One region of the Mesobacillus thioparans genome, then DNA from elsewhere that is predicted to be linked to it. Evidence: riboswitches for the same ligand, from Rfam matches in the RefSeq annotation. Region 1 holds a riboswitch; each other region holds the start of a gene.

Region 1 (3,538 bases):
AATGTCGCGGCTGACAAAAATGGCGGGATATGTCCAGAAGAATATGCCTAAGGGACAGGGAGGCACATTGACTGACCAACAGGCAATCGATGTAGCGTCGTACATCCTGTCGCACGAAAGACCTGAGTTCAAAGGACATGAAGGAGACTGGCCAAAGGGCGGCAGACCAGCAGATATCATGAATAAAGAAAAACGGGAGCAAGTCAAAAACGGTACAATTGATTGGGAAGAACTGGTTACAATAAAGAAATAAGGACAAAATCCAACCCAGCGCCTTTAAGAAGGTGCTGGGTTTATTCATAGCTGTCCATTATAAAAATTCAGAGAGCCGAGCAGGAACGAAATATACACGCTGATGAATACGATGCTGACGAGCAAACAGCAAAGCAGCCAGTCTATTTTTGTGATGGTGATGACATGATAAAAATCCCTGTTTTTTTCACCTGTAAAACCTTTTGACTCCATCGCCGTGGCAGTTCTCTCCGCTTTTCTGATTCCGCTTGCCAGCAAAGGTATGGTAAACTCCCTGACTTGCCTGAATTTATCCATGAATGTTCTTGATCTCCCGGCTCCTCGGACACGATGTGCATTTCTGATAATCTCAAACTCTTCTTTTATCAATGGCAGGATTTGATAACCAGCCATGATTGAATAAGCGATTTTAGGCGAAAGCCTGCATTGCTGCATCAAGCTGTGAAGAAAGCTGATTGGATTAGTTGTCAATACAAATAAAAGTGATAGCGATGCAAAACTCAATATCCTCAGTCCCAATGCAAAACTTCGCAATAATCCCTCAGAAGTGATAGAGATGAAATGCCATTGCAAGATTAGAGTGTCTCCAGGGGCAGTTCTTGGAAACAATAGGGATGACCAGACATAGACGATCCCCATAAAAACGAAAGGGGAGAATAGCAGAATCCATCTCTTAAAGCTGACTTTGCCAAATACAAAAGTGACGGTTATCGTTAAAAGAATACTGATCATTGGAGTGACGGGATCAAAAAACACGGATAGGATGACGATGCTGACCAGAATGCTAAAAGCCTTCAAGCTGGGATTCATGTTATTTAGCAAGATAACTACCTTCCGCTAACAACTCCAGTTCTTTGATGAACGGAAGCCTTAGGTTCGCCTGGGCCAAAAGATCTGTCCGTTCCCAGAGCAGATGGGGAGACTCGTAAAATATCATCTTTCCGCCGTCCATCACCAATACTTTATCAGCATGCTGCTCGATGATATCCATATCATGGGTGATCATGATGATACATCCGGTTCCGGGAAGAGACCTTTTAATGAGCTCGATCAGTTCTATCGCTGTATTGGCATCCTGGCCAAATGTCGGTTCGTCAAGGATCATCACTTCCTGTCCGTTGACCAGCATCGTTGCTACACTCAATCTCCGCTTTTGTCCCTGGCTTAATGAAAAGGGGTGGCTGTGTTCAAGGAAAACAAAAAACTGCATCCAGCGTGTTGGATGCAGTCGAATGCTATCGCTTTAAAAAAATGGAACGATGAGCTTCTCCCGCACTTCCTCACGCTGGTATTATCCAGATCGAGTAATAAGGGTCAGAACAAAGTTCCTCTCAGCAAAAAGCTCCCCTAGTGCAAAAAATCTATGCAGTTGTTGTTTCCAAAATCATCTTAAAGTAAATGTTCAGAATTGTAAATGGTTAATTTCGAATCATTTTGAATCATGAGGAAAAGCTTTTCTAAGGCGGTATCCATCCAAAGTCCCCATTTCGCTGTTCAGAAGCAATTCCATCTCCTCCAGTGCGCTTTTAGTGACAACAGGGTCGTTCATCCCCCAATTAACTGTATAAACGAAATAATAATCCTTGATTTTGCGAAACACAACAACAGAGTTCGGGAAGATATCAAAATATGCTTTGATATTATATCTTTTTGTATACGACCATCTTGTCAGTTTCATAGTCTATCTCCATTTTTTTATCCTAGTCCTATTTGTAGTGAATGTTAAATGTATTTATTTATAAGATACCCCTGGCAGATGGGGCAGAAACGGATTCTTGGAACTACATGGTGTCTAAAACAGGAGGTATATGCTAAAATAGAGGGCGTTGCATTATAAGTAGCGACATATATCTACATAATATCAGATTGCTAGCAGATGGATAGATAGGTATTTTTTGAGTCATAAGAATTTGGAGGGAAGCCAGCTCTATGAATGAAGCCCAGAGGATTCAATTGAACGTCAGGGTCTCCAGGGAAACCTCGGACAAACTTGATGAAATTGTAGAATACTATCAAGAAAATACAAAAATCGGCAGAATCTACAAAGGTGATGTTTTGACAGATATCATCGAAAAATCATATGAAATCATGCTCAAACAAAAGAGGCTGAATAGATAAAAAAAGTATGACAAATTGTCAATAAGTAAATGTGGCAAAATAATGAACAAAACAGTTGCGCTAATCAATAATTAGTCGTATTATTTAAATAATCTGAATAATAAACGATAAGGTGGTTATTGGTTATGATGCGTATGGCAATTGCAGGTGTAGCCGGCTTTGTCCTTGTGTTCATTGAATCATATATTGTCATGGTCCTTAAACAGTATGAAGCGATTGACTTTGGAGGGATTGCCCCATTTGTCAGTGTCTGGACAATGAATTTCTTCCTTGTTTTCTCAATCTTGACTCATATTAAATTTTGGTATGAAGACCGTGAAGCTCAGCGGGAAGAAGAAGCTGCAGAAAGAGACAGATTCATCAATTAAAAAGGGTGTATTACACTCCCATCGAAATGCAACCTTCAGTGAGAAAACAGCGATTTATAAAGACGGAGAAAGGCAGACTTGCCTTTCTCTTTTTTTATTATTTTTCTCCTTCTTCAAAACGGTCACGTTCTGCATCTTCAGCGGCAATCCTTAATTCCTGGAAAAAAAGCTGGTCATTGCAAACCATGCTGTGCTCAAGTTCATTTCCGGATTCCATTTTATTCAGGTTATCACGTTCTTTTTCCATTTGTCAGTTCCTCCTTAGTTCATTCTTCTCCATGTTTACTTTCCCTTATCAGCAAAAATCATGCAGATATAGCTTCATTTTCAAAGTATTTTCCCGGTAATGATATTTATGCGGAAATTTTCATTTTCTATTACAGGATGAGGAAGACTACCACAAAAGGAGCAAAGGAGTGAGGACCAATGGAAGCAGTTTATTATTTTGATGATCACCAGCAATACCTTAAAATTAAGTTCTTGTCTGCCTCTAAAGAATCATCATGGCTGGCTTGCGTTTTCGATGATAATTGGAGTGATATCATTAGCAGCGCTTTATCCACATCGGAAAGGATGTCAGCGGCAATCGAATTTGCCAAAGAAACTTTCGGCATACATGGCAGGCTATCTATAGTGGAAAAATTCCCTATTACTCATTCTCTTAGTGAGGCAGTGGAGCTGTCGTTATTCCATTTGCAGGCATTGCTCTATTCATCAGCAATCATAGTAACAGATGATTGCGAAGCATTGAATACTTTCGGATTTACAAGAGAAACCACGGCAGATGGATCCCCTGTCTA
Region 2 (3,538 bases), on a different contig from region 1:
CAAGTGACCAGTCCGGCGGACAGCCGATCAATTGAATATACTGAATGAATGAAAGACCCTGCCGCTGCCGGCAGGGTCTTTTGTGTGCTTAGTTTTCTGATTTTATCAATGGCAAAAGCATAATGAAAGAGGTTTTATCCGGCTCTGAAGAACAGGCGAGAATTCCTTTATGCTTCTCGATTATTTCACGGCAGACAAACAATCCCAGGCCAGTTCCGAGTGTTTTCGTCGTCACGAAAGGCTCGAAAATCGTTTTCAGCAGCTGGTCGGGAATGACCGGTCCATTATTGGAAATTTCGATTTTTATATGGGTATCATTTACGAAAAATCCCTTTATTTCAATTTTAGGGTCATCGCGGTACTGGCTAAGTACATCAATCGCATTAAAAATGATATTGATCAGTACTTGTCTGATTTCATCTGCATATCCATATAAGTCCATATCATCGACTACTTCCTTGACAATCCGTACATTGGTATCGAGGATGCTGGGATACAGGAAATTTAGGACCTCATCAATCATTCGGTTCAATGAGAAAAGAGATTTTTCCTTTCCAATGAGTTCTTTTTTAGAAAGAAGCAGAAATTGTGAAATCCGGAAATTGAGTTGGTCAAGCTCGCTGGATATGATATCAAGATACTTCATATCTTCATGCTCGGATCTCAATAACTGGATAAATCCCTGGATGGAAGTCAGGGGATTGCGAAATTCATGGATAAAACTTGATGTCATCTGGCCGAGCAATGTCAGCCGGTCCTTATGTGTCGAATCGATGAATTGGTTTTTTTCTTCGATGATCTTGTTTTTCTGTTCATTGTAATAGGATACAGCGTAATACAGGAAGGTGTCGAAACAGTAATTGATCCGGTTGATGGACTCCTGCATCTCATCCCACTCCATATTCAATTTGTGCAGATGCTTGTAGAGTACGGAGCGCCCTGAATTGACATTGTAGACAAAATCGCCAATATTGATGTCAGCCCGTACGCGTTCCTCTCCTACCATGAAAGCGAGTTTTTGGAGATGCTCTTCCAAATCTTCATTTGTCTTGGAGAAGACAGAGAGAATGATTCCATACATTTTCTCAGCATTCTTGGTTATTTTTTCTTTATATGGATCATCTTCCGAGACGATGATTTCAACAGTCCAGTCGGCAATGAGTTGTTCCCTTTCACTAGTCAGGAAGCTAAGCAAACGGTTATCCGTAATTGGCAGCATTTTATTAAGTCCCCCAGTTTTTCTTTTCGGTATTAAAGATTCGAGGTGAAGAGAGAAATCCCTTTGTCGAAAAATAAGAACATCCGCAGAAAAGCGTCGAATAGTCAAAAACGTGACAAAAGACCGATATTTCAGGTGAAATTTGTCTATTCTTCTTCGACATGGAAAGGGGGTCAGAATGTTTGACTTGTGATTACTGCGAAGAAGTAGTATATTCATAGTGTAGAAACTAAATAATAACCACAAGGGGAGCTGCCAAAGTGCAGCTGAGAGTGAGCGGCCGAGTTCTTACCCTTTGAACCTGTTAGTTAATGCTAGCGAAGGAATGTGGATGCGATAGGAAAGCAATCATGGGAATCCTATATCGATCCCCTGATTGCTTTTTTTGTTTCTGAAGCAGAAAAGGCGTGTTAGAAACGGACCTCATTCTGAAAAGAAGGAGGAACAAAACATGAAACAAAAACAAACTCTCTTTTTAGTGGAAATTGCCGTATTTTCCGCACTGGCTTATTTGCTGGATTTATTCTCGGGATTTTTATTTTCGAGAATCTGGCCGCAAGGAGGTTCGGTATCCATCGCGATGGTGCCGGTATTCCTGATGGCATTCCGCTGGGGAATCAAAGGTGGGGCAATCACCGGTTTGCTGCTGGGACTATTGCAATTCATCCTCGGCTTCTCGCAAATATTCCATCCTGTCCAGGGGATCATCGATTATTTGGTGGCCTTCACTGTATTAGGAGTTGCCGGTATTTTTGCAAAACAGATCCAAGAGAGCATCAAGAATGGAAATAAGAAGAAATGGATTGGCTTGATCATAGCGGGTACATTCATTGGAAGCCTGCTTCGCTTTATCGCTCATTTCTTTTCCGGATGGGTCTTTTTCGGAGTATGGGCTCCAGAAGGACAGCCGGCTTGGCTATATTCACTCATCTATAACGGAACCTATATGATTCCAAGCATGATTTTAAGTGCAATTATCATCGTTCTTGTCATCGGCTATGCTCCGTCGAGGATGGTCAAATCAACTCTTGCAAGCAATAAAATGTGATACCCAGGAGAGCTGGCAATGTTCAGCTCTCTTTTTAATACCTCAATTATACCATATATGGTATATAATGAGGTTGGATCTTTAATCGAGAAAAATTGTCAATTCTATGGAGTTTGCTGAATTTACCTCTGCGAAAACGGCTTTTTGTGATTTATGTCACAGTGAAAGAGATGATAAACTGTTTAAATAAAGATAATCATTCTCAATTAGTAAACCAATATCAATGATATTCTGGTAAAATGAATCTAAGAAACTAAAAAAAAAGGTGATGGCTATGCTGGGAAATTTAAAGACTGGTGAAAAAGGCCGGATCATGAATATTGCTGGAACTGACAAATTTGTCAGAAGAAGATTGCTTGATTTCGGGATTGCTGAAGGATCAGAAGTGTGCATAAAATGCATTCTTCCTTTTGGGGGCCCGGTCATGGTGGAATCATGCGGCCAATGCATCGGTATCCGCCGCAAGGAAGCCTTACGGATCGAAGTGGAGCGAGTATGATGAACATTGCGCTTATCGGCAATCCGAATACCGGTAAAACTTCATTATTCAATAACTTAACAGGTTCATATGAATATGTTGGCAACTGGAGCGGAGTAACGGTCGAAAAGAAAGTTGGCCTTTTCAAGAACGGAAAAGACCAGCTGATTGATTTACCTGGAGTGTATACCCTCAATCCATTGTCTAAGGATGAAGGGGTGGTAACGAATTTCTTCCTGGAGGAATCATTCGAGAAACTGTTGAATATCCTGGATGCGTCTCAATTAAGGCGGAACTTGCACCTGACATTGCAGCTGCTGGAATACGGCGCACCAATTACAGTCGGATTGAATATGCTGGACGTGGCAAAAAACAGGGGCATCCAAATTGATATTGATAGGTTGTCAGAATCATTGGGAGTACATGTTGCTCCTGTCGTGGCAAGATCAGGCAAGGGCTGTAACGAACTTGCTAAGCTTGTGACAGGAGAAGTCAAGGGTTCTGGCAAGCCTAACCTTGTGTATTATGGAAAAGCGATAGAAGAGGGCATCCTTCAGCTTGGGAAGAAGTTGAATGGAAGGACTCGGCATCCTGTTCGCTGGCTAGCCCTTCAGCTGTTTGAAGGAAATCCTTATGTTAAAAACTACCTGACTGGCTATTTGCCATTGGATGAAATTGAATCACTTGTCGCCTCTGTCGCTGATACAGAGCAGCAGCAGTCAGGCAACAAACAGGCACTTGAACAGGTGATCCACCGCAAAAGAAGTGAAGCGATCGATAAAATTGTATCTGC
Region 3 (3,538 bases), on a different contig from region 1:
TATTTCATCGCCTTGCTGCTTCACTTTTACCGAGCCTTTACCATCCAATTCAGCACGCACATCATCACGTGCCTCTGGCACAATCTTCGTTTCGACACTGGAAACATCGATCGTGATTTTTTCCGTATCATTGGTCACCTTCGCTGAGTCTTCCGCTCTTGAAAAGTTAAGTGCGTCTCCGTCAAACATATAATTCCAACAGATATAAGCCCCGGTGATCACCAGGAAAATTACTAAAATACGCTTCATTAAAAAACACCTCTCCGTTTCATTCTATATTCAGATTAAGGCAAAACATTCCTTTTCCCAATGCACCACGGCTTTATATTCGGATGGGACCTGAGGCTGATTTCGGGTTATGTCGCCCATGCAAAAAAGCCAGATTCCTATTGGTTCGGGAATCTGGCTTCTTGGTGTAATTTCTTACGCTTTCGCTTCAAGTAGTTTCGCGATTTCTAAGATTGTCTCAACAGATTTCACCATATTATCCACAGAGATATATTCGAACCTGCCGTGGAAGTTCTCGCCGCCGGTAAAAATATTCGGAGTCGGCAGTCCCATATAGCTCAGCTGCGAACCATCAGTACCGCCGCGGATTGGTTTGACGATTGGCTTGATGCCGAGGTTTTCCATCGCTTCATAGACGATGTCGACGATTTCCTTTACCGGTTCGATTTTATCCTTCATATTGTAGTACTGATCATTCATTTCAAGTTGAACGCGGGTTTCTCCGTAAGTAAGCTTCAGCTCATTGGTGATTTTCTGCATCAAGTCCTTGCGTGCCTGGAACCTTTCACGGTCAAAGTCACGGATGATATAGCTCAGCGTCGTCTCCTCGACATCCCCATTAATCGAGCTAAGGTGGAAGAAGCCTTCATATCCTTCTGTGTGCTCAGGTGCTTCTCCGGCAGGAAGCTTGCTATTGAATTCCATCGCGATTTTGGCGGAGTTCACCATTTTGCCTTTTGCTGTTCCGGGGTGGACATTCTTTCCTTTAAAAGTCACTTTTGCACTTGCTGCGTTGAAGCTTTCATATTCCAGCTCGCCAAGCGGTCCGCCATCCACTGTATAAGCGAATTTTGCATTGAATGCCTCAACATCGAATTTATGTGGTCCTCTGCCGATTTCCTCATCAGGAGTGAAAGCGACACGGATTTTTCCATGATTGATTTCAGGGTGGTTGATCAAATAAGCCATCGCTGTCATGATCTCAGCGATTCCGGCCTTGTTGTCGGCACCGAGAAGAGTCGTACCATCTGTTGTAATCAATGTGTGGCCTTTGTACTGAGGCAGTTCAGGAAAATCAGCTGGCGACAGGATGATATTCTGCTCCTTATTCAGGATGATCTGGCTGCCATCGAAGTTTTCGACAACCTGCGGATTGACATTTTTGCCGGTAAAATCAGTGGCTGTATCAACGTGGGCAAGGAAGCCGATTGTTGGTACGTCCTTATCGGTATTGGCGGGAAGTGTCGCCATCACATAACCATTCTCGTCGATTGTGACTTCCTCCATGCCGATTGTCTTCAACTCCTCGACAAGCATATTGGCAAGGGTGAACTGGCCTTCTGTCGATGGAGTAGTTTCACTGTTTTCATTAGACTGCGTGTCTACTTTCACATAAGATGTGAACCTCTCGATTATCTCGTTTTTCATTGCTTTCATCTCCCATTACTATGTATATTTTCATATTAGCACAGATTGTCCCGAACACCATTTTAAAAAGAATGAAAATTCCATTTTTTGTATCGGGATTATTGTATAATAAAGTAAAGGAGGCTGGACAGTATGGGATATGTTTTCACGTTCATTGTACTGTTTGTCGTGTTTTATTTGATTTTCAAGGTGATCCGTTCCGGTAAATTGCCGAGCAACAACTACACACCATATGACGACTTAACCGAAGGGAAAAAGAAAGATGATTGATCTTGGCGTCGTCATTGTTTTGATGCTGTCACTCTGGTCGATTACGATCACCTTGCAGAAAATGACTGCCAGAATAATTGATAAGCAGGACCAGCAGCTCGAACTGTTAAAAGGAATCCGGGAAGAATTGAAAAATCGCAGAATATGAACTTTACTCTTTACATATATAAGAGTTAAGGCTAGGATAAAGACAACTGAATATTCGATGAACTACTAGGGGTGCCCTGCTGCGGGCTGAGAGGAAGACGCTAAGTCTTTTAACCCTTCGGACCTGATCTGGGTAATACCAGCGTAGGAAAGTAGTGTGAGAGAAAGTTTTCTTACTATGCTTTTAAGCCAGGTCCATTATTTGGATCTGGCTTTTTTATATTTTAAGGAGGTTTAAACAAATGGAATTAAAAGATCAAATTGTTTTAGTAACCGGAGGAAGCCGTGGACTTGGTGCAGAAACGGTCAAAGCTTTTGCGAGGGAAGGTGCAAAAGTTGTCATCAACTATTTTAAGAATGAAGAAAAGGCAAAGGTTCTGACAGAAACCATTGGCGAAAATGCCCTTGCACTCAGAGCGGATGTACGAGATCCAGCACAGGTCCAAAGCATATTCAGGTTGGCAAAAGAACATTTCGGGGCACCGATTACGACCATCGTGAATAATGCTCTTGTCAATTTCAAGTTTGACCCTATCGCGAATAAGGATGCATTCGCAGTTGGGTGGGAAGATTATCACCAGCAGCTTGAAGGAGCGGTTCGCGGTGCATTGAATACCATCCAGTCGGGACTGCCGGATATGAAAGAAGTGAAATTTGGGAGAATCGTCAACATTGGCACGAACCTGTTCCAGAACCCGGTTGTCGCCTATCATGACTATACAACAAGCAAGGCAGCTTTGCTGGGATTCACAAGGAATATGGCTAATGATCTTGGCAAGTACGGCGTAACTGTCAATATGGTTTCTGGCGGATTGCTCAAAATGACGGATGCTAGCTCTGCTACTTCGGAGGAAGTATTCCAGCTCATCGAATCGTCAACACCGCTTCGTAAAGTGACAGACCCGGCAGAAGTTGCAGACTCGATCTTGTTCTTTGCCTCTCCATGGGCACGCGCGGTTAACGGACAAAATCTGGTCGTAGATGGCGGTCTGGTGATGGACTAAATAAAAGGAATTCTGGTCGTAGACGGCGGCATGAGGATGAAGGAGGAATTGGAATGGATAAAAGAGAGATTGCTGGTTTGCTAGAAAAGGTCCGCAGGGAGAATCCGCTCGTCCATAACATTACCAATGTTGTGGTAACCAATTTTACTGCCAATGCTTTGCTGGCGTTGGGAGCATCTCCGGTTATGGCCTATGCACATGAAGAAGTTGCCGAAATGGCAGGCATGGCGGGTAGCCTTGTACTGAATATTGGAACGTTGCAGCCTGAAGTCGTACAGTCGATGTTGATTGCCGGCAAAGCGGCAAATGAGCAGGGAGTACCAGTCATTCTTGATCCGGTCGGTGCAGGGGCGACTGCTTATCGGACGGAAACGGCAAGAAGGCTGATGGAAGAACTGGAGATTGCGGTCATCAGGGGAAATGCTGCGGAAATTGCCAATGTAGCGGGAGAAAGCTGGGAC

The links. Region 1 has a riboswitch for thiamine pyrophosphate ahead of ACNAZ4_RS17075 (ATP-binding cassette domain-containing protein). Riboswitches for the same ligand answer to the same signal wherever they lie in the genome.
Region 2: it holds a riboswitch for thiamine pyrophosphate, as region 1 does, so the genes downstream of both, thiT (energy-coupled thiamine transporter ThiT) here and ACNAZ4_RS17075 (ATP-binding cassette domain-containing protein) in region 1, are expected to answer to the same signal.
Region 3: it holds a riboswitch for thiamine pyrophosphate, as region 1 does, so the genes downstream of both, ACNAZ4_RS23300 (3-oxoacyl-ACP reductase) here and ACNAZ4_RS17075 (ATP-binding cassette domain-containing protein) in region 1, are expected to answer to the same signal.

The regions. Positions count from the first base shown of each region.
Region 1 covers NZ_CBCSFH010000011.1:57,108-60,645, reverse strand. The annotation lists gene ACNAZ4_RS17085 (c-type cytochrome) at 1-253, shown strand, start outside; gene ACNAZ4_RS17080 (energy-coupling factor transporter transmembrane component T family protein) at 298-1,074, opposite strand; gene ACNAZ4_RS17075 (ATP-binding cassette domain-containing protein) at 1,064-1,462, opposite strand; TPP riboswitch at 1,513-1,611, opposite strand; gene ACNAZ4_RS17070 (hypothetical protein) at 1,682-1,930, opposite strand; gene ACNAZ4_RS17065 (hypothetical protein) at 2,182-2,370, shown strand; gene ACNAZ4_RS17060 (hypothetical protein) at 2,496-2,738, shown strand; gene ACNAZ4_RS17055 (hypothetical protein) at 2,836-2,985, opposite strand; gene ACNAZ4_RS17050 (hypothetical protein) at 3,165-3,538, shown strand, end outside.
Region 2 covers NZ_CBCSFH010000001.1:798,901-802,438, reverse strand. The annotation lists gene ACNAZ4_RS04055 (dicarboxylate/amino acid:cation symporter) at 1-48, shown strand, start outside; gene ACNAZ4_RS04050 (histidine kinase N-terminal domain-containing protein) at 89-1,219, opposite strand; TPP riboswitch at 1,455-1,562, shown strand; gene thiT (energy-coupled thiamine transporter ThiT) at 1,671-2,267, shown strand; gene ACNAZ4_RS04040 (FeoA family protein) at 2,542-2,766, shown strand; gene feoB (ferrous iron transport protein B) at 2,766-3,538, shown strand, end outside.
Region 3 covers NZ_CBCSFH010000025.1:4,957-8,494, reverse strand. The annotation lists gene liaG (LiaG family protein) at 1-249, opposite strand, end outside; gene pepT (peptidase T) at 424-1,656, opposite strand; gene ACNAZ4_RS23310 (hypothetical protein) at 1,789-1,926, shown strand; gene ACNAZ4_RS23305 (hypothetical protein) at 1,919-2,074, shown strand; TPP riboswitch at 2,132-2,241, shown strand; gene ACNAZ4_RS23300 (3-oxoacyl-ACP reductase) at 2,316-3,077, shown strand; gene thiM (hydroxyethylthiazole kinase) at 3,131-3,538, shown strand, end outside.